DNA from 3 places in the Cellulomonas sp. CW35 genome. Region 1 is predicted to be linked to each of the others. Evidence: riboswitches for the same ligand, from Rfam matches in the RefSeq annotation. Region 1 holds a riboswitch; each other region holds the start of a gene.

Region 1 (6,571 bases):
CTCGTCGCGCACCCCGTCCGACCCGAGGACCTCCTCCCGTGGCTCAGCCCCTCGCGCACGTGCGCACCCCTGACCTGACGTCCCCCGCGCGGCCCGCCGCCGTCGCGCTCGCCGCCGCCACCCCGCGGCACGTCACCGAGTTCGTCATCGACGACTCGACGCTCGTACCCACGACGCTCGCCCTCGCGGCCGCCCGCGCCGACGTGATCCGCGTCCGCCACGGTGCGGGTCTGCCGACGCACGCGGCGGTGCGCGCGCTCGTCGCGATGCTCGACGGTGAGATGGCCGCGCTGGGCCGCCCGCGCAGCGACGTCACCGTCGTGCTCGAGGTCGAGACGGTCGTCGCCGACGACGCGCACGACGCGGCTCGTCGTCGCGGCCACCTCGCCTACGCGGCGGCGTTCAGCCACCTCGCGTGGCACGTGGACGCGACGATGCTCGTCGCGCCGCTCGACACGCTCGCCGCCGAGGCGGCGCACGTCGCGCGCCGCGCGGGCGTCGACCGGGTCGAGCTCGCGCTCGTCGGCGGCTCGCGCCGCCACGCCGCCGCCCTGGCCCGCACGCTCACCTGACCACCCCGCGGTTGCTCCGGTTCCGGGACGTCGGAGCCGGAGCAACCCCGGCGTCGGCCGGGTGGGGTGGTGGGGTCCCCAGCGGAGAGGTGGTGGCGGAGGGTCAGCGCAGCGTGCTGAGAGCCTGGTCGAGGTCGTCGCGCAGGTCTTCGACGTCCTCCAGACCCACCGAGAAGCGGACCGTGGCCTCACCGATGCCGACCCTGGCGCGCCCCTCGGGGCCGAGCTTGCGGTGCGTCGTCGTGGCCGGGTGCGTGACGATCGACTTCGCGTCACCCAGGTTGTTCGAGATGTCGACCACGCGCAGGGCGTCGAGCACACCGAACGTCGTCTTCTTCGCGAGCTCCGGCGTCGCGCCCTCGGGCGTGCGCAGCGTGAACGTCACGACCGTCCCGCCGCCGGTCTGCTGCCGCCGCGCGAGGTCGTGCTGCGGGTGCGACTCGAGGAACGGGTAGCGGACGGACTCGACCGCCGGGTGCTCCTCGAGCCAGCGCGCGAGCGTCAGCGCGGACGCGGCCTGGTGCCGCACGCGGATCGACAGCGTCTCGAGGCCCTTGAGCAGGACCCACGCGTTGAACGGCGAGAGCGAGGGCCCGGTGTTGCGGATGAGCGTCTGCACCGGCCCGCCCACGAAGTCCGCCGAGCCGAGGATCGCGCCGCCCAGGACACGGCCCTGCCCGTCGATGTGCTTGGTCGCGGAGTACACGACCACGTCGGCGCCCAGGTCGAGGGGGCGGGAGAACACGGGGGTCGCGAACACGTTGTCGACGACGACGACCGCGCCGGCCGCGTGCGCGAGGCGCGAGACCGCCTCGATGTCGACGAGGTCCTGCATCGGGTTCGACGGCGTCTCGAAGAACACGACGTCGGCCGGGGTGGCGAGCGCCGCCTCCCACTGCGTGAGCTCGTGCCCGTCGACGTACTCGGTGCGCACGCCCCACTTCGCGAGGATCTCGTCGAAGATGACGACGCTCGACCCGAACAGCGCACGGGCCGCGACGATCCGCGAGCCCGAGCCGACGAGCGCGGCGAGCGCCGTGAACACCGCGCTCATGCCGGACGCGGTGGCGTAGCAGGCCTGCGCGCCGTCGAGCAGGCGCAGGCGCTCCTCGAAGGTGGACACGGTCGGGTTGTTGTAGCGGGAGTACAGGAACCGGTCGACCTCGCCCGCGAAGGCGGCCTCGGCCTGGCCCGCAGAGTCGTAGGTGAAGCCCTGCGTGAGGAACAGCCCCTCGCCGAACTCGCCGAACTGCGAGCGGACGTGCCCGCCGCGCACCGCGAGCGTGTCCGGGCGCAGCGTCGAGCGGTCGACCCGCCGGGCGTCCCAGTCGCCGGGGCCGGGGGCGTACGGGCTCACGCCTGCCGCCAGGGCAGGCCCTCGGCGCGCCAGCCCCAGTGACCGCGGTGCCCGTCGGGCCCGACGTCGCCCTCGAACCCGCGCAGCACGTTGTAGGCCGGGCCGTAGCCCGCGGCGGTCGCGGCCTGCGCGGCGGCGACCGAGCGGACGCCCGACCGGCACAGGAACACGACGGGGCGGCCGTCGCCGGGCTCGAGCCCGGTCGCCGCGAGCTCGTCGAGGAACGTGGGGTTGGGGCCGACCGGGGTCAGCCACTGCACGAACGCGGCGCGCCCGCCCGTGTCGGCGGCGTCGGGGACGCCGATCTGCTGCCACTCGGCCTCGGTGCGCACGTCGACGAGCAGCGCACGCTCGTCGGACGCCACGAGGTCCCAGGCCTGCTGCGGGGTGAGGTCGCCTGCGTAGGGTCCGGCCATGTCGCTCCTCCATCGGTCCTGGCGGTAGCACCCTCGGCCAGGCGCGGGGCCTGCGGGTTGCTGCGGCGTCGTCGAGCCAGATCTCTCGGCCGCTCTGGATGGTGCGAGGACTGTAACGCCGATTCGTCGGCCACATCCACCTCGTGGACACGCGTTCCGCGTGGCGAGACGGACGGGTGTCCGCGTTGACAGCCGCTCGCTCGGCTCGCCACCCTTTCGGTCAGGTCATGAGCGCCAGCGCGAAGCCCCGGCTCGCTGGCCGGCAACCCTCCTCCGCGGTGGGGTGCCCCGGGTGACGACCAGGCCGAGCACCGACCGGTGCCGGCAAGCGCGGGATGCCCGGACCCGGGGTCCCCGGATCCACGGAGGTACCCCCGTGACCGTACTGGCCGAGACGACGTCCTGTCCGACGACGGCCCCGACGTCCGGCACGACGACCGGCACGACGACGGGCGCGACCACCGTGTCCGCCGTCCAGCCGCTCCTGCCCGTGGTCGGGGGCAGCACCACGGTGCCGCTCGTCGACGGCACGCAGCGCGTCTACGCGAACCTCGACTACGCCGCCAGCGCACCGGCGCTCCAGGCCGTCGCCGACCGGGTCGCGGAGGTGCTGCCGCTGTACGCGTCGGTGCACCGCGGCGCGGGGTACCTCTCGCAGGTGTCGACCGCGCTGTACGAGTCCGCGCGGCAGGCGGTCGCGCGGTTCGTCGACGCGCGCGAGGACGACGTCGCGATCATCACCCGCAACACCACCGACTCGCTCAACCTGCTCGCCGGGGTCGTCCCGACCGGTGAGCGGGTGCTGGTGCTCGACCTGGAGCACCACGCGAACCTGCTCCCGTGGCTGCGCTCGAGCGACCCGCACGGCCGTCGCACGACGATCCTGCCGATCGCCGAGACCGTCGCCGCGACCCTCGAGTCGCTGCGCGCGGAGCTCACCGCGCGCGCGTACGCCCTGGTCACGGTGTCGGGCGCGTCCAACGTCACGGGTGAGGCGCTGCCGGTCGAGCGGGTCGTCGAGATCGCGCACGCCGCGGGTGCGCGGGTCGCGGTCGACGGTGCGCAGCTCGTGCCGCACCGCGGCTTCTCGCTCGCGCGCACGGGCGCCGACTACGTCGCGTTCTCGGGCCACAAGACGTACGCGCCGTTCGGCGCGGGCGCGCTCGTCGGCCGTCGCGACTGGCTCGACACGGGCATGCCGTACCTCGCAGGGGGAGGTGCGGTGCGCGACGTGCGGGCCGACCGGACCGTGTGGCAGCCGGCCCCGGCGCGCCACGAGGCCGGGTCGCCGAACGTCATCGGTGCGATCGCGTTGGCGGAGGCGTGCGACGCGCTCGCGGCGCTGCCGGCCGGGGCGCTCGTCGAGCACGAGCGGGCGTTGCGGGGCCGGCTCGTCGCGGGGCTCGAGCGGGTCCCGGGTGTGCGCGTCGCGAGCATCTGGCCCGACTCGGCGGAGCCCGTGGGGGTCGTGACGTTCACGGTGGAGGACCACGACCCCGGCCTGGTCGCCGCGTACCTCGCGGCCGAGCACGGCATCGGTGTGCGTGACGGCCGGTTCTGCGCGCACCCGCTGCTGTCCCGCCTGGGTGCGAGCGGCGGTGCGATCCGCGCGTCGGTGGGGGTCGGGACGCCGAGCGAGGCCGTCGACCGTCTGGTCGCGGCGCTGCACGCGTACGTGACGGACGGGCCGCGCTCGCGGTACGCGGTCGAGGACGGCTGCTGGGCGGTCGTCGACGACACGCGTCCGCTGCTCGCGGTGCACGGCCTGGACCACCTGGCCGCGACCGCCGCGGCGGCGTGCGGTCCTGCGCTCGACTGAGCCGAGCGGCGCCGCAGAGGTCAGGGAGTCAGGACGCGCGCGGCGCGCGCGAGCATGCTCCGCACGACGTGCGGGTGCAGCGCACGCACGGGCAGCAGGTAGAGGCGGCCGCGCCGGTTGTGCAGGCGCACGTTCGTCGTGACCGCGACGAGGCCCGCGCGGGAGTCGACGGCGACGGCCGCGGCGACGCCCGGGACCGCGTCGAGGCCCTGTTCACGGCCGTCGCGAGCCGGCGCCGCGACTGCGCGCGCCTGTACGTCGAGGCCGCCGCCGAGGGCGTCTCAGACGTCGTCGCACGGGTGTCCCAGCGGCGCGTCGACTACCTCGCCGACCTGCTCGTCGAGCTCGGGCAGGACCCCGACGAGGCCCGCCGCCGCTCGTCCGTCGCGCTCGCGGCCGTCGTCGGGCTCGGCCAGCTCGCGGCCGTGGGCGTGCGCCCCGACGACCCCGCCGCACTCACCGCGACCGCGCTGGCCATGACGCTCGCCTGACGCGCCCGCGCGCGGTCCGTCACCGGACGCGCAGACCCATGTGCTCGGCCAGCGCCGGCGCGAGCTCGACGAGCTGCTCGGACGTGATCGTCGCACCCGCGAGCCCCGCGACGCCGTCCAGGTGCTGCAGGTCGCGCACGCCACGCAGGTCCGCGTCGGTCAGGGTCGCGCCGGTGACGTCGAGTCGCCGCACGCGGCAGTCCTCGAGCACGAGCCGCCGTGCGCGCACCCGCGCCAGGTCGAGCTCGTCCACCACGACCCCCGTCAGCCGCACCTCCTCCAGCGTCGCGTCGCGCAGGTTGAGGTAGTCGAGCTTGCCGCCGGACACGTGCACGCGCGTCCACCGCGACCCGTACGCCTGCACCGCCCCGAGCCGGCAGTCCGTCCACCCACCGTCCTGCCACGCGGTGCTCGACAGGTCGAGCGCACTCGCCCGCACGCCCGTCCACGTGGTGTCGACGAACCGCGCGTGCGCCAGCTCCGCGTCGTCGAGCACGCAGCCGACGAACGTGCAGTCGAGGAAGCGCGCCTCGCGACCGTCCTGCCCGGACAACCGCTCGTCGGTGAACGTCAGCCCGTCGTAGTCGCCTCCGGCGTCCAGCAGCATGGGCCCACCTTGCCACCCGCGGCCGTCCCCGGCCGTCCACGGGGCGCAAAGGGCTCGAACCGCACGTGCGCCGGATGGCACGATGCGGCCCGTGCAGCACGACCTGACGCTCGACGCCCCCGGGGTCAACCTCGTCCCGCTCGGTCCGGAGCACGCGGCGGCGCTCGTCGTGTTCGTCGACGACCGGGTCTGGCGCGGCATGACGACGCCCGTTCCCCGCACGCCCGACGACATGCTCGAGGACGTCGAGCGCGCGCTCGCGACGCCCGGGCGGTACGCGTTCGCGGTGCTCGACGCCGAGTCCGGCGCGGTGCTCGGGTCGACCTCGTTCTACGACGTCGACCTGCGCATGGGCCGGCTCGAGGTCGGGCACACGTTCTACGACCCCGCGGTGTGGGGCACGCACGTCAACCCCGCGTGCAAGCTCGCCCTGCTGACGCACGCGTTCGAGACGTGGGGCGTGCACCGCGTGGCGCTGCGCGTGGACGCGCGCAACGCGCGCTCGCTCGCGGCCATCGCGCGGCTCGGCGCGGTCGAGGAGGGGCGGCTGCGCGGTCACCGGCTCGCGCCCGACGGCTCACGCGGGGACTCCGTGTACTTCTCGGTCCTGGCCGACGAGTGGCCCGCCGCGCGTGCGCGGCTGCGCACACGGCTGGGACTGCCGGGCTCCGACGAGCACCTAGCGTCCGACGAGCACGCGTCCGACGAGCACGCAGCGTCCGACGAGCGTGCGGGAGCCGCCCGGGACGACGAGCGCGCGCGGCCCGGCGACGGCGGCCCCGGCGAGCGGTCGCACGTCGTGCTGATCGGCGGCCGGTCCGGGGTCGGCAAGACCAGCGTGGCCCACGCGCTGCACGCGCTGCTCCGCGACGCCGACGTCCCGCACGCCGTGATCGAGGGCGACTACCTGGACCTCGCGCACCCCGCACCGCACGCCGACCGCCTGGCCGAGCGCAACCTGCGCGCGGTGTGGTCCGCCTACCGCGACCTCGGCCACCGCCGCCTGGTCTACACGAACACCGTGAGCCCGCAGTACGCCGACGACCTGGCCGCCGCGATGGGCGACTCCCCGCGCGTCACCGCCGTGCTGCTCACGGCCGACGACGAGACCGCACGCGAGCGGCTCGCGCAGCGCGAGCACGGCGCCGAGCTCGCCGCGCACGTGGCGCGCAGCGACGCGGCGGCCCGCGCGCTCGAGCGTGGCTGCCCCCCGTCGGTGCACCGTGTCGGCACCGCGGGCCGCACTCCCGACGAGGTGGCCCGCGGCATCGCCGCCCTCGCAGGCTGGCTCCCCACCTGACCCCCCCAC
Region 2 (6,571 bases), 820 kb from region 1:
CGAGCTGCACCCACGTGGCCCCCGCCGCCGCGAGGTCGCGCAGCAGGTCCGCGTACACGGGCAGCAGGTCGTGCAGCCGGTCGATCGGCGCGAAATCCGCGGGCGCACCCTCGGTCGCCTTCGCGAGCGCCAGGTACGTCACCGGGCCGACGATCACCGGGCGGGTCAGGACGCCGTCGGCGAGCGCCTCGACGAACTCCGCGACCGGGCGCGTGCCGACGTACGAGAATGTCGTCTCCGGGCCGATCTCCGGGACGAGGTAGTGGTAGTTGGTGTCGAACCACTTGGTCATCTCGAGCGGCAGGTCGTCGCCACGGCCGCGCGCGACCGTCGAGTACGCCGCGAGGTCGAGCGTGCCGTCCTCACCGACGAGGTCCGCGAAGCGCGCGGGGATCGCGCCGACGACCGCGGTCGCGTCGAGCACCTGGTCGTAGAAGGAGAACGCGCTCGGGATCGCGGCCGTGTCCTTCGGCAGGCCGAGCTCGACGAGGCGCTCGCGCGTCCGGCGGCGCAGCGCCGCGGCGGTCGCCTCGACCTCGTCGGCCGTGGACCTCCCGGCCCAGAAGGCCTCCACGGCCTTCTTGAGCTCGCGGCGCGGCCCGATGCGCGGGTAGCCGAGCACGGAGCCGGTCGGGAACTGCGGGGTCTCGCTCATGGGGTCCAGCCTTCGTGTCGTGGTGGTGCGGGGTTCGGGGGACGTGGGCGCCGACCTCAGCGTGTCGAGCCGTCCAGCTGCGCGCCCTCGAGCAGGTCGAGCGCGGCCTCGTGCTTGTTGTACGTGTAGAGGTGCACGCCGGGTGCGCCGCCGTCGAGGACGCCCTTGACGAGGTCGACACCCGCGCGGGTGCCGATGCGGTGCGCCGCCGACGCGTCGTCCGCGGAGCCGAGCGCGTCGAGCAGGTCGCGCGGCACCGGGACACCCGTGAGCTCCTGCGTGCGCAGCAGCCGGGCCGGGTCGGTCAACGGGATGATCCCGGGGATGATCGGGATGACCACGCCCGCCGCGCGCGCCTCGGCCACCAGGCCCAGGTACGACTCGGCGTCGTAGAACACCTGCGTGATCGCGAAGTCCGCACCCGCCTCCTGCTTGGCGAGCAGCGACGCGACGTCCTGCGCGCGCGTGCCGCCCGTCGCCGCGTTGCCGCGCGGGAACGCCGCGACCGCGACCGACAGCGGCCGCACCCGCGCACGCACGGCCTGCGCCGGGCTCGCACCGCAGCGGCGGGACTCGATGTCCCGCAGCAGACCGACGAGCGCGCTCGCGGTCTCCAGGCCGTCCGGGTGGGCCTGCCAGTCGGCCTGGCCCGCGGGGGGGTCGCCGCGCAGCGCCAGGAACGAGCGCACGCCCTCGTCGAGGAACTCCTCGACGATCGTCGTGATCTCCTCGCGGCTCGTGCCCACGCACGTGAGGTGCGCGATCGGGGACAGCGACGTCTCGCGCAGCAGCCGCGAGACGAACGCGCGCGACGTCTCGCGCGTCTTGCCCGACGCGCCGTACGTGACCGAGACGAAGTCCGGGTGCACGGCCTCGAGCTGGCGCACGGTCTCCCACAGGCGCGGCGCGGCCTGCGGGTTGCGCGGCGGGAAGAACTCGAACGAGAGCGTCGGGCGGTCGAGCGTGCCGAGCGGCCGCGGGTCGGCGGCCACGTGCGCGCCGGTCGGGACGCCGGGGCGCGTCGCGCTGCTCGCACCGTCGGCGCGCGCGTCGTCGAGCCGCGGCTGCGCCGCGGGCGGGTTCACGGTCGCCGCGCTCACGCCGGCGGGCCGTTCAGACACTGGGTCTGCGACATGTCCACTCCATCGGTCCTGGCGGAAGCACCCACACCCTCGTCGCGGAGGGGGGTTGCTGCGGCGTCGACGAGCCAGGTCTCTCGGCCGCTCTGGATGGTTGGCGTGATCGTAGGCCGGGAGCCCACATGCTGACCACGACTTCTCACGTTGCGAGACGGGCGGGCCGCCCAGCGGACGCGTCGCCGGAGAGTCGCAGATCAGGCGGAAGGACGCTCCGCGGGTCAGGCCAGCGGACGCGGGCGCTGGTGCGGGATCTCGCCCCACGGCTGGGTGCCCGTCACCGTCGACAGCAGACCGGCCTCGACCGCTTGCAGGACCTGCGCGTCCGGCGGGACCGACCCGCCCAGCGCCTCCCGCGCACCGCGGACGGCGTCCAGGCCGCCGTCGTGGTCGGGCATCTCGGTCATGCGCAGGACTGTAACCGCCGTGCACGATCAGGCGAAGTCCCCACAGCCGGATCACCCGAGAAGAGCACGTCCCGGGTTCATCCGAGCGGGCGGCACCGGGACGGCCGGACGCCGCGGGTAATCGCGTGACCCGTCCCGGCCGACGTGCGCTGACCTGCGGATCTGCTCTCGCGCCGGGTCACCCGAACGCCACGACCCACCGCATCCGTCTCCGCAGCCGCCGGGGACTTCACCCACGCACCGACGGGCAGGTCGCCAGGTGGTCGTCGACGAGCCCGCACGCCTGCATCGCCGCGTACGCCGTCGTCGGTCCGACGAACCGGAAGCCGAGCGACTTGAGCTCGCGCGCGAGCGCGCGGGACTCGGGCGTCACCGCCGGCACGTCCGCCCACGAGGCCGGGCGCACGTGCTGCGTGCGGTCCGGCGCGAACGACCAGAACAACGCGTCGAGCGTGCGGCCGGAGGCGTGCAGCGCGAGCAGGGCGCGCGCGTTGGCGACGGTCGCCTCGATCTTCTGGCGGTTGCGCACGATCCCCGCGTCCGCGAGGAGCCGCTCGACGTCGTGCTCGTCGTACTCCGCGACCACCCGCGGGTCGAACCCCGCGAACGCCGCACGGAACGACTCGCGCTTGCGCAGCACGGTGATCCACGAGAGCCCCGACTGGAAGCCCTCGAGCGCGATCCGCTCGAACAGCGCCTCCTCGCCGTGTACCGGGACACCCCACTCCTCGTCGTGGTAGCGCTCGTACAGCGGGTCCCCGTCCCCGAAGCACCGCCCCGTCACGGGCGCCGGAGCGGTCACGGGCGCCGGAGCGGTCACGGCCGCCAGCGGGGTGTCGGCCGTCACGGTGTCGTCCATGCGGTTGAGTCTGCCGTCTCCCGCCCACGCGCGGCAGACCTCGCGCGCCCACTGTGGACGCCAGGCCGTCAGCCGAACCCCGTTCCCCCCCGTCGGCCCGGTCCCGCTCCGCAACCCCGACGTCGTGGGTGCTACGGCTCAGACGCGCCGTTCCCGTAGCATCCGCGGGGGCGACGACCGGCCACCTCGGCCATGTGCCGGGCTGGTCGCTGTCGAGATCCCCGAGCCAGGAGACACGCGGTGGCTGGGTCGAGACCGTGGTTGCTCGCGGTATGCGCGCGCGAACCCGGAGCAACCACGGGGTGGGCGGGAGTGGGTTCGCCGAGGGGGCTTGACCCCGTGAGGTGGACACGCTGATTCCGAGGTTGTCTCGGAGGGAGCGAGAAGATCTGGTCGTGGGGTGTGGGCGCCCACCGCGGCGTCGGCGCTTCTCGGGGACGACGACCTTGACGCCCTGTCCGCGATCACCGCGTCCAGCTCCGATCGGCGGGTTCTCGTGATCCGCTGGGGTTAGGTCAGGGTGGTGAGCTGTTTGCGGACGCGCTGGGCCGAGATCGGGGTCGGGGTGCCGAGCTGCTGCGCGAACAGGCTCACGCGCAGCTCCTCGAGCTGCCAGCGGACCATCGCGACCTGCGCGCGGTCCGCCCCGGACGCAGCCGCGAGCGCGTTCTCCAGGTCGTGCACCTGCCACGCCAGGTCGGCGTCGCGCGCGGGGTTCTCGGCGGCCTTGCCCAGCCGGTACCGCGCAGCACGCAGGTAGCGCACCAGGTGCATCAGGCGGTCCGCGCCGGTCTCGACGACGAATCCCGCGTGGACCAGTCGCGCCGACTGCTCGCGCACGTCGGACGCGGTGGCCAGCAGCGCGAGGCTCGAGGTCCCCTTGAGCTCTACCTCGAGCTCGCGCCACGCGGTGAGCACCTGGACGAGCACGCCGACGAGCGCGTGCACCCGGTCCTCGAGCCGGTCGCGCAGGAACGCGCGCAGCGCGGCGTAGTCCTCGGGCGTCCGGATGTCCGCGGGGGTGCGGCCCGCCTCGGCGGGGCGCGTGCGCAGGTGCTCGTCGACGAGCGCGTCGACCGCGGCGAGCTGCACGTCCTCGACGAGCGCCTCGCGGCTCGGGTACGGGTTGGCGGCCAGCGCGAGCGCCTGGGCACCCGTCCAGCGGGACGTCACGCGGGCCGGGGCGAGCCCGACGTCGAGCAGCAGCAGCCGGCGCAGGCCTGCGCGCGCGGCGGCGGGGCGCGCGGACGCGTCGGCGAGCGTGCGCACCGAGACGCTCGTGCGCTCGTCGACCAGGGTCGGGTAGGCGCGCACGACGGTCGCGCCCGAGCGCACCTCGACGACCTCGGGGAGCGTGAGGTCGGCGGGCCACGTCGTCAGGCCCGCGCGCGACACGGACTCGGCGACCGGCCCCGACGAGCCGTCCCTCGCGTGCCGCGACTCGGAGGCACCCGCGTCCGACCAGCGGGCATCGCCGCGGTCCGGGCGCGCGCGCGGACCAGGCCGCGCGGGCTCGTCGGCCGCCAGCCCCGCCTCCCGCATGGCCTGCCGCAGCGCGGCCTTCACGGCGGTGTCGACCGCGTCCTGCGCGCGGTCCGCGAGCCGGTGCTGCAGCGCCGCGAGGTCCTTGCCCTCGTCGACCACTCCGCCACGGTCCCCGACCACGCGGAACGTCATGCGCAGGTGCGCGGGCAGGCGGTCGTCGTCGAACGCGTCGGCGGGGACGTCCACGTCGCGCACGGCCCGGACGGCGGAGCGGAACGCGTCGTGGAACGACGGCGCGGCGTCGCCCGCGCGCACGGTGTCGGCCCAGGTCGCGGTGTTCTCGCGCAGCCAGGCGGCCACCGCGCGGCCGACGTCGGGTGCGGGGACGAGCTGCACGCGCACTGGCTTGGGCAGCGCGCGGATCGTCGCGACGACGAGCTCGTCGAGCAGCCCCGGCACCATCCAGCCGAAGCCGTCGGGCGTCAGGCGCGGCAGCTGGGGGAGCGGGATGTGCACGGTGACGCCGTCGGCCTCGGTGCCGGGCTCGAACTGGTAGGTCAGCGGGAGCGACAGGTCGCCCTGCGGCCAGCGCGACGGGAACGAGGACTCGTCGATCGCGTCCGCGTCGGACGAGACGAGCAGCTCACGGGAGTACGTCAGCAGGTCGGGGTCGCGGCGCCGCGCGGTCTTCCACCACTGGTCGAAGTGCCGGGCGGAGACGACGTCCGCGGGGACCCGCTCGTCGTAGAAGTCGAACAGGGCGTCCTCGTCGGCCAGCAGGTCCGCGCGGCGGGCGCGCGCCGCCAGCTCGGAGGCCTCCGCGAGCAGCCGCCGGTTCTCGTGGAAGAACTGGTGGTGCGTGGTCCACTCACCCTGCACGAGCGCGTGCCGCAGGAACAGCTCGCGCGCGGCCTCCGGGTCGACCGTCGCGTAGAGCACCCGGCGGCCGGCCACGACGGGCAGCCCGTACAGCAGGACGCGTTCGGTGCACATGGCCGCACCCTGCTTGGTGGACCACGCCGGGTCGGAGTAGGTGCGCTTGACCAGGTGCGCGCCGAGCTCCTCGGCCCACGCGGGGTCGATGCGGGCCGCGTCGCGCGCCCACAGCCGGGACGTCTCGACGAGCTCGGCGGCCATGACCCACGCGGGCGGCTTCCGGGCGAGCCCCGAGCCGGGGAAGATCGCGAACCGCGCGCCGCGCGCGCCGAGGTACTCGTTGCGCCCGCGCCGGTCGGGCCGGGCCGGGCGCTTGTCCCCCCGACGAGCGGGTGCGGCGACCTCGGTGGCCTCCTGCATCCCCACGTGCGACAGCAGCCCGGACAGCACGCAGCGGTGGATCGCGTCGGCGTCCCAGTCGCGGCGCAGCTCGCCGCGCCGCGGGCCGCCGGCACCCGCACCCTCGTCGGGACCGTCCGCGAGCGCTGGCCACCCGCCCTCCCCACCGCCGCCGGACGCCTCGTCGGGACCGCGACGGCGCCCCGCGGGCAGACCCTTGGCGAGGTCCCGCAGCTGGGTGACGACGTCCTGCCACTCGCGGACCCGCAGGTAGTTCAGGTGCTCGGCGCGGCACGCGCGGCGGAACGCGTTGCCGGACAGCTCGCGCCGCTGCTCGCGCAGGTAGGCCCACAGGTTCAGGTAGGACAGCAGGTCGGAGGTGGGGTCGGCGAACCGCGCGTGCAGCGCGTCGGCCTTCTCGCGCTCCTCGGCGGGACGCTCGCGCGGGTCCTGGATGGACAGCGCGGCCGCGACGACGACGACCTCGCGCAGCACCCCGTGGCGCGAGGCCTCGACCACCATGCGGGCGAGCCGCGGGTCGACCGGGAGCTGCGCGAGCGCACGCCCCGTCTCGGTGAGCCGGGTCCCGTCCGGCCCGGTCTCGATCGCGCCGAGCTCGGTGAGCAGCTGCACGCCGTCGCGCACCGCGCGCACGTCGGGCGGGTCGACGAACGGGAAGTCGACCACGTCCTGCGGCGAGGCCGCGACGCCCACGGCGATCATCTGCAGGATCACCGACGCGAGCGACGTGCGC
Region 3 (6,571 bases), 1.4 Mb from region 1:
GTCGAGACCGCCGCCGACCTCGTCGCGCTCGTCCTGCTCGCCACCGTCGTCACCGCGACCACGCGCGCCGACGACCTGCTCGACGCGCTGCGCCGTGCCGCCGGGCCGCTGCGGCACGTCGGCCTCCCCCCGCAGACCGTCGCGCTCGCGGTGAGCCTCATGCTGCGCTCCGTCCCCGTCCTGCTGCACGCCGCGCACGAGTCCCGCGACGCCGCACGGGCGCGCGGGCTCGCCCGCTCGCCGCGCGCGCTCGTCGTGCCGGCCGCGGTGCGCATGGTCGGCCACGCACGCGCGACGGGCGAGGCGCTCGCCGCGCGCGGGATCGGCGAGGGCTGAATCGCGCGGTGCCCGTGCACGGACTACCGTCCCGGGTGTGACGTTCCAGGAGGGTGGCAGCTTCGGCGGCGGACGCGTGCAGTCGCGCCGCTCCGCCGGCGGGCGTGGCATGGCGATCGGCGGCGGCGTCGGCGGTCTCGGGTTGCTCGTGATCCTCGCGATCACGCTGCTGTCCGGGGGCAACGTGGACCCCGGCGCGCTCCTCGGTGGTGGCGGGGGCGAGCCCGGGCAGGACGGCACCGTCGGTGCCTGCACGGCCGAGCAGGCCAACACCGACCGCGCGTGCCGCCTGTCCGCGACCCTCGACTCCCTCGACACGTACTGGACGCCCACCCTGCGCAAGGCGGACGCGACCATCCCGGAGGCCGTGGAGTTCACGTCCGCGGTGCGGACCGCGTGCGGCGACGCGTCGTCGTCGTCCGGGCCGTTCTACTGCCCCGGGGACCGGACGATCTACCTCGACCTGGGCTTCTTCGACCTGCTGACCAGCCAGTTCGGCGCGAAGGGCGGCCCGCTCGCCGAGATGTACGTCTACGCGCACGAGTACGGCCACCACGTCCAGAACGTCACCGGCGTGTTCGACTCCTCCGACCGCCGCGGGTCGGGCGCCGGGTCGGACTCCGTGCGCGTCGAGCTCCAGGCCGACTGCTATGCGGGCATGTGGGCCGGCAACGCCGCGACCACCGAGGACCCCGACACCGGTGTCACCTACCTCAAGCCCATCACCGCCGACGAGCTCGCGCAGGCGATCGACGCGGCCGCAGCCGTGGGCGACGACCACATCCAGCAGCAGTCGGGCGGCGGTGTGAACCCCGACTCGTGGACCCACGGCTCGAGCGAGCAGCGCCAGCGCTGGTTCACCACCGGCTACCAGCAGCGCGACCTCGCGGCGTGCGACACCTTCGCCGCCGACACGCTCTGACGCCCGCATCGGGCAGACTCCGGGCATGAGCACCGACGACAGCTCCGCCCGCGTGGGCGTCTATCTCGACTTCGACAACATCGTCATCTCCCGCTACGACCAGCTCCACGGTGACGGCTCGTGGCGCAAGGACAACGCGCGTGACGCCGGTAAGGACGTCGCCCCTCGGCTCGACGCCGCCCGGGTCGACGTGAGCGCGCTCCTCGACTACGCGTCGTCGTTCGGCACGCTCGCCGTGACCCGCGCGTACGCCGACTGGTCGGTGCCGGCCAACGCGGCGTACCGGCGCCAGCTGGTGGACCGCGCGATCGACCTCACGCAGCTCTTCCCTGCGTCCGGTACCAAGAACGGCGCCGACATCCGGCTCGCCGTGGACGTGCTCGAGGACCTGTTCCGTCTCACCGACCTCACGCACGTCGTGATCGTGGCTGGCGACTCCGACTACATTGCGCTCGCGCAGCGGTGCAAGCGCCTCGGGCGCGTGGTCGTCGGCGTCGGCGTGCCGGGCGGGACCAGCAAGGCACTGATCTCCGCGTGCGACGAGTTCGAGTACTACGACGAGGCCGTGCGGCAGTCGGACGAGGCAGAGGACGACGACACCGTCGTCACGGGCGCCCCGGACGACGCTGCTGCCTCGCCCGTGACGACCGCTCCGCGCACGGCGACGACCGCGACGCGCACCGAGCCCGAGACGTCGTCACAGCCGATCAGCGGTCCGGTCGCGACGCGGCTGCTCGCACGCGCACTCGGGCTGGTCGCGAAGGACGCCGACGGCTGGAGCCAGGCGTCGGCGGTCAAGCAGCAGATGAAGCGGCTCGACCCCCGGTACAACGAGGCTGCGCTCGGCTTCGCGACGTTCACGGACTTCGTGCGCTCACGCCAGGGGCAGGTCGAGCTCCGGGAGGAGGGCCAGGCGCGGTGGCTCCGGCTGCGCGCCCCCAAGTCGAAGAAGGGCTGAGCGCACGCCGCGCCGGGCTGACCTGCGTGGCGCGGCCCAGTGCGACCCCCACCACGCAGGTCAGCCGGACCCACGCGATGCGTCGGTGCTACGCGCGGGCCGCGCGCGCGAAACGGGTCAGGCGGACCCGAACGAGACGGCTCACGACGGCGCCCAGCGCGAGCGGCGCACGCGTCACCGTCGCGAGGGCTCGGGCCGTCTCCCGGCCCACCCGGTCGACGTCAGCGCGGACCGAGGCCGCAATCACTCCCACCTGGTGCGCGCGCAGGGCGTGCGCGAGCGCCGGGACGTCCGCCAGCACGTCGGCGCGCACGGCGTGGTCCTCGGGAGCGAGCAGACGCAGCCACTCCGCGAACAGACGCACTCGTGCTTCCGCCGAGTCGTCGAGCAGACCGGACCGGAGAGCGTCCTGCCGGCTGACCGCTCGCACGGTGCGATCGTGATCCCGCACCGAGTCCAGCTCGACGACCGCCATACCCGACGCCGCGGCGTCGTCGAGCAGCTCGGTCAGGCGCGCGTCGCGCAGCTGGAGCGCGGCGCGGACGGGCGCCCACGACGCGTCGTCGGGGTCGGACAGCCCGGCGAGCTGCACGACCCCGTCGCCGGCCGTCCGACCCGCACGCGAGCGTGCCGCTCCGGCCCGCCGCGAGACCTCGGACTCGAGCCAGGTGCAGTCGTCGCAGAGCGTCTTGGCGACCCTCAGCAGCGACAGACCCCAGTCGCCGACCAGGCACGCGGTGCACAGCTCCCCGCGGGTGACGAGGTCGACACCGGTCCGGCTCGCCTCCGCGACCGCCGCGGGGGCGGGGCGCAGCTCGACGAGACCGTCGGCGCGCAGGAACTTCTCACTCATGGGCGTACTCCCTTCGCACTTCCCGGCGGCGGTCGCCGCCGGGCCGGTCTTCCTCCGGGGCACCGTGCGCGAGGTTGCGCGGTTGCCGGACCAGCACGCGGAGGGCGTCTCGCTGATCGCTCTTGACCTGGGGAGACGCTAACGCGGCCCGGCTCGCACGAGCAAGGGACGTCACACGAACGCGGGCGGTGGACGACGAGTCCGCCGTCCACCGCCCGCGTGCGAGGTGTGTCAGATGTTGAAGCCGAGGGCCCGCATCTGCTCACGACCGTCCTCGGTGATCTTCTCCGGGCCCCACGGCGGCATCCAGACCCAGTTGATGCGGAAGCCGTCGACGATGCCGTCGAGCGCCTGCGCCGACTGGTCCTCGATGACGTCGGTGAGCGGGCACGCCGCCGACGTGAGCGTCATGTCGATCACCGCGGTGTTCTGCTCGAGCGCGACCCCGTACACGAGGCCGAGGTCGACGACGTTGATCCCGAGCTCGGGGTCGATCACGTCGCGCATCGCCTCCTCGACGTCCGCGACGGTCGTCGGTGAGCCAGTGCTGGGGGTGGTCATGCGTCCTCCCGGGATCCGGTCTTGATGAGTGCGTCGTTCAGCGCGACCCAGCCGAGCAGGGCGCACTTCACGCGTGCGGAGTACTTGCCGACGCCCGTGAAGGCGGCGGCGTCGCCGAGCGCCTCCTCGGCATCGTCGTCGTCGAGCCCCTGCCCCCTGGACTGCATGAGGTCGCGGAACGACGCGGCGAGCGTGTCGACGGTGCCCAGCGGCTGGTCGAGCACCAGGTCGTGCAGCACCGAGACCGAGGCCTGCGAGATCGAGCAGCCCTGCCCCTCCCAGCGCAGCCCGCGGACCACCCCGGCGTCGTCGACGTCGACCTGCAGGGTCACCTCGTCGCCGCACGTGGGGTTCACCTGGTGCGACTGCGCCGAGCGGGCGCCGTCGGCCGCCTCGCCCAGCCCTCGCCCGTGCGGGAACTTCGCGTGGTCCAGGATCACCTGCTGGTACAGCTGCTCCATCGAGCTGCTCATACGTCGCCCTTCTCGTGGCGCCGGGGGCGCCGTCAGTCCGTCAGTCCGTCAGTCCGTCAGTCCGAAGAACGCCCGGACCCCCGCGAGCGCTTCCCGGAACACGGCGATCTCCTCGTCGGTGGTGTACACCGCGGCGGTCGCGCGTGCCGTGGCGGCCACGCCGAACCGGCGGTGCAGCGGCTGTGCGCAGTGGTGGCCGACGCGCACCGCGACGCCGGCGTCGTCGAGCACCTGCCCCACGTCGTGCGCGTGCACGCCGTCGACGACGAACGACACCGCGGCGAGCCGGTCTGCGGTGTCGGTCGGGCCGATCACCCGCACACCCGGCACGGACGCCACCGCGTCGAGCAGCAGGCCCGCCAGGTCGTGCTCGTGCGCGGCGACGGCGTCCATCCCGAGGTCGGACAGGTAGGTCGCGGCCGCGCCCATCGCGACGGCCTGCGAGACCATCTGCGTGCCGGCCTCGAACCGCTGCGGCGGCGGGGCGTACGTGGTCTCGGTCATCGTGACGACCTCGACCATCGAGCCGCCCGTCGTGACGGGCGGCATCGCCTCGAGCAGCTCACGTCGCCCGTAGAGCGCGCCGACGCCGGTCGGCGCGAGCATCTTGTGCCCCGAGAACGCGGCGAAGTCGACGCCGAGCTCGTGCAGGTCGACCGGCAGGTGCGGCACGGACTGGCACGCGTCGAGCACCGTGAGCGCGCCCACCTCGCGGGCGCGGGCGACGAACGCGGGCACGTCGGTGATCGCGCCGGTCACGTTGGAGGCGTGCGTGAAGGCCAGCACGCGCGTGCGGTCGGTGACGACGCTCGAGATCTCGTCGGTCCGCAGGCGCCCGTCGTCGTCCACGCCGATCCACCGCAGCGTCGCGCCCGTGCGCAGCGCGAGCTCCTGCCACGGCACGAGGTTCGCGTGGTGCTCGGCCTCGGTGACGACGATCTCGTCGCCGGGACGCAGCGCGAACCGCTGCGCCGCTGCTCCCCCGCGGCCCGCCGTCGCGTTCGACAGCGCGTAGGCGACCAGGTTGATGCCCGCGGTCGCGTTGCTCGTCCACACGAGCTCGCCGGGCGACACCCCGACGAACGACGCGACGCGCGCCCGGGCGTCCTCGAACGCCTCGGTCGCCTCCTCGGCGAGCTGGTGCGCACCGCGGTGGACCGCGGCGTTGCGCTGCAGGTAGAAGTCCTGCTCGGCGTCGAGGACCACGTCGGGCTTCTGGGACGTGGCCCCCGAGTCGAGGTAGACCAGCCGCTTGCCGTCACGCAGCGTGCGCTCGAGCAGCGGGAAGTCGGCCCGCACCGCCGCGAGCTCGGCGGCCTCCAGGGTGGTGCTCACTGCGGATCCCCTCGACGTGGACGGGTGGGGTGCGCGGGTGCCGGGCAGCGGCCCGGCACCCGCACGAGGTCAGGAGTTGACCAGGAACCGGTCGTAGCCCTCGTTCTCGAGGCGCTCGGCGAGCTCCGGGCCGCCCTCCTCCGCGATGCGGCCGTCGACGAAGACGTGCACGAAGTCGGGCGTGATGTAGCGCAGGATGCGCGTGTAGTGCGTGATCAGCAGGACGCCGACGTCGGTCGTCGAACGGACGCGGTTGACGCCCTCGGACACGATGCGCAGCGCGTCGACGTCGAGGCCCGAGTCGGTCTCGTCGAGGATCGCGAGACGCGGCTTGAGCAGCTCCATCTGCAGGATCTCGTGGCGCTTCTTCTCACCGCCCGAGAAGCCCTCGTTCACGGACCGCTCCGCGAACGTCGAGTCCATGCGCAGGTTCTCCATCGCGGCACGGACGTCCTTGACCCACGAGCGCAGCGCGGGGGCCTCGCCGTCGATCGCGGTCTTCGCGGTGCGCAGGAAGTTCGACACCGAGACGCCCGGCACCTCGACCGGGTACTGCATCGCCAGGAACATGCCGGCGCGGGCCCGCTCGTCGACGGACATCGCCAGGACGTCCTCGCCGTCGAGCAGCACCGAGCCGCCCGTGATCTGGTACTTCGGGTGGCCGGCGAGCGAGTACGCGAGCGTCGACTTGCCCGAGCCGTTGGGGCCCATGATCGCGTGCGTCTCGCCGCTGTTCACGGTCAGGTCGACGCCGCGCAGGATGGGCTTGGGGCCCTCCTTCGTCTCGACGCTGACGTGCAGGTCGCGGATCTCCAGGGTGGTCATGCGGGTTGCTCCTCGGTGACGGTCAGACAGTCCGGTCCACGTCGACGAGCACGCGCTCGCCGTCCAGCGTGACCGGGTAGACGGGGACGGGGGTGACGGCGGGCGGGCCGAGCGGCTTGCCGGAGCGCAGGTCGAACCGCGAGCCGTGCAGCCAGCACTCGATCGTGCAGCCCTCGACCTCGCCGTCGGACAGCGAGACCGCGCCGTGCGAGCAGATGTCGCTGATCGCGTGCAGCTCGCCGTCGTCGTCGCGGACGATCGCGACCTCGACGGTCCCGGTCTCGCCCTCGAGCTCGACGCGCAGCGTG

The links. Region 1 has a riboswitch for S-adenosylmethionine ahead of ACT17Q_RS02705 (rhodanese-like domain-containing protein). Riboswitches for the same ligand answer to the same signal wherever they lie in the genome.
Region 2: linked by a shared signal. The riboswitch ahead of ACT17Q_RS15330 (methylenetetrahydrofolate reductase) and the one ahead of ACT17Q_RS02705 (rhodanese-like domain-containing protein) in region 1 are both predicted to bind S-adenosylmethionine.
Region 3: linked by a shared signal. The riboswitch ahead of ACT17Q_RS09250 (hypothetical protein) and the one ahead of ACT17Q_RS02705 (rhodanese-like domain-containing protein) in region 1 are both predicted to bind S-adenosylmethionine.

What each region holds. Positions count from the first base shown of each region.
Region 1 is NZ_CP199000.1:566,984-573,554, forward strand. Features, by position in the region: gene ACT17Q_RS02695 (hypothetical protein) at 39-572, shown strand; gene ACT17Q_RS02700 (O-succinylhomoserine sulfhydrylase) at 676-1,929, opposite strand; gene ACT17Q_RS02705 (rhodanese-like domain-containing protein) at 1,926-2,345, opposite strand; SAM riboswitch class I at 2,352-2,450, opposite strand; SAM riboswitch class IV at 2,569-2,682, shown strand; gene ACT17Q_RS02710 (aminotransferase class V-fold PLP-dependent enzyme) at 2,722-4,164, shown strand; gene ACT17Q_RS02715 (hypothetical protein) at 4,239-4,655, shown strand; gene ACT17Q_RS02720 (pentapeptide repeat-containing protein) at 4,675-5,262, opposite strand; gene ACT17Q_RS02725 (GNAT family N-acetyltransferase) at 5,354-6,562, shown strand.
Region 2 is NZ_CP199000.1:3,368,233-3,374,803, reverse strand. Features, by position in the region: gene metE (5-methyltetrahydropteroyltriglutamate--homocysteine S-methyltransferase) at 1-655, opposite strand, end outside; gene ACT17Q_RS15330 (methylenetetrahydrofolate reductase) at 712-1,755, opposite strand; SAM riboswitch class I at 1,795-1,891, opposite strand; gene ACT17Q_RS15325 (hypothetical protein) at 2,013-2,198, opposite strand; gene ACT17Q_RS15320 (DNA-3-methyladenine glycosylase I) at 2,428-3,057, opposite strand; gene hrpA (ATP-dependent RNA helicase HrpA) at 3,568-6,571, opposite strand, start outside.
Region 3 is NZ_CP199000.1:2,012,420-2,018,990, forward strand. Features, by position in the region: gene ACT17Q_RS09235 (energy-coupling factor transporter transmembrane component T) at 1-336, shown strand, start outside; gene ypfJ (KPN_02809 family neutral zinc metallopeptidase) at 374-1,258, shown strand; gene ACT17Q_RS09245 (NYN domain-containing protein) at 1,284-2,216, shown strand; gene ACT17Q_RS09250 (hypothetical protein) at 2,305-3,069, opposite strand; SAM riboswitch class IV at 3,080-3,197, opposite strand; gene ACT17Q_RS09255 (metal-sulfur cluster assembly factor) at 3,301-3,630, opposite strand; gene sufU (Fe-S cluster assembly sulfur transfer protein SufU) at 3,627-4,103, opposite strand; gene ACT17Q_RS09265 (SufS family cysteine desulfurase) at 4,152-5,438, opposite strand; gene sufC (Fe-S cluster assembly ATPase SufC) at 5,508-6,263, opposite strand; gene ACT17Q_RS09275 (non-heme iron oxygenase ferredoxin subunit) at 6,286-6,571, opposite strand, start outside.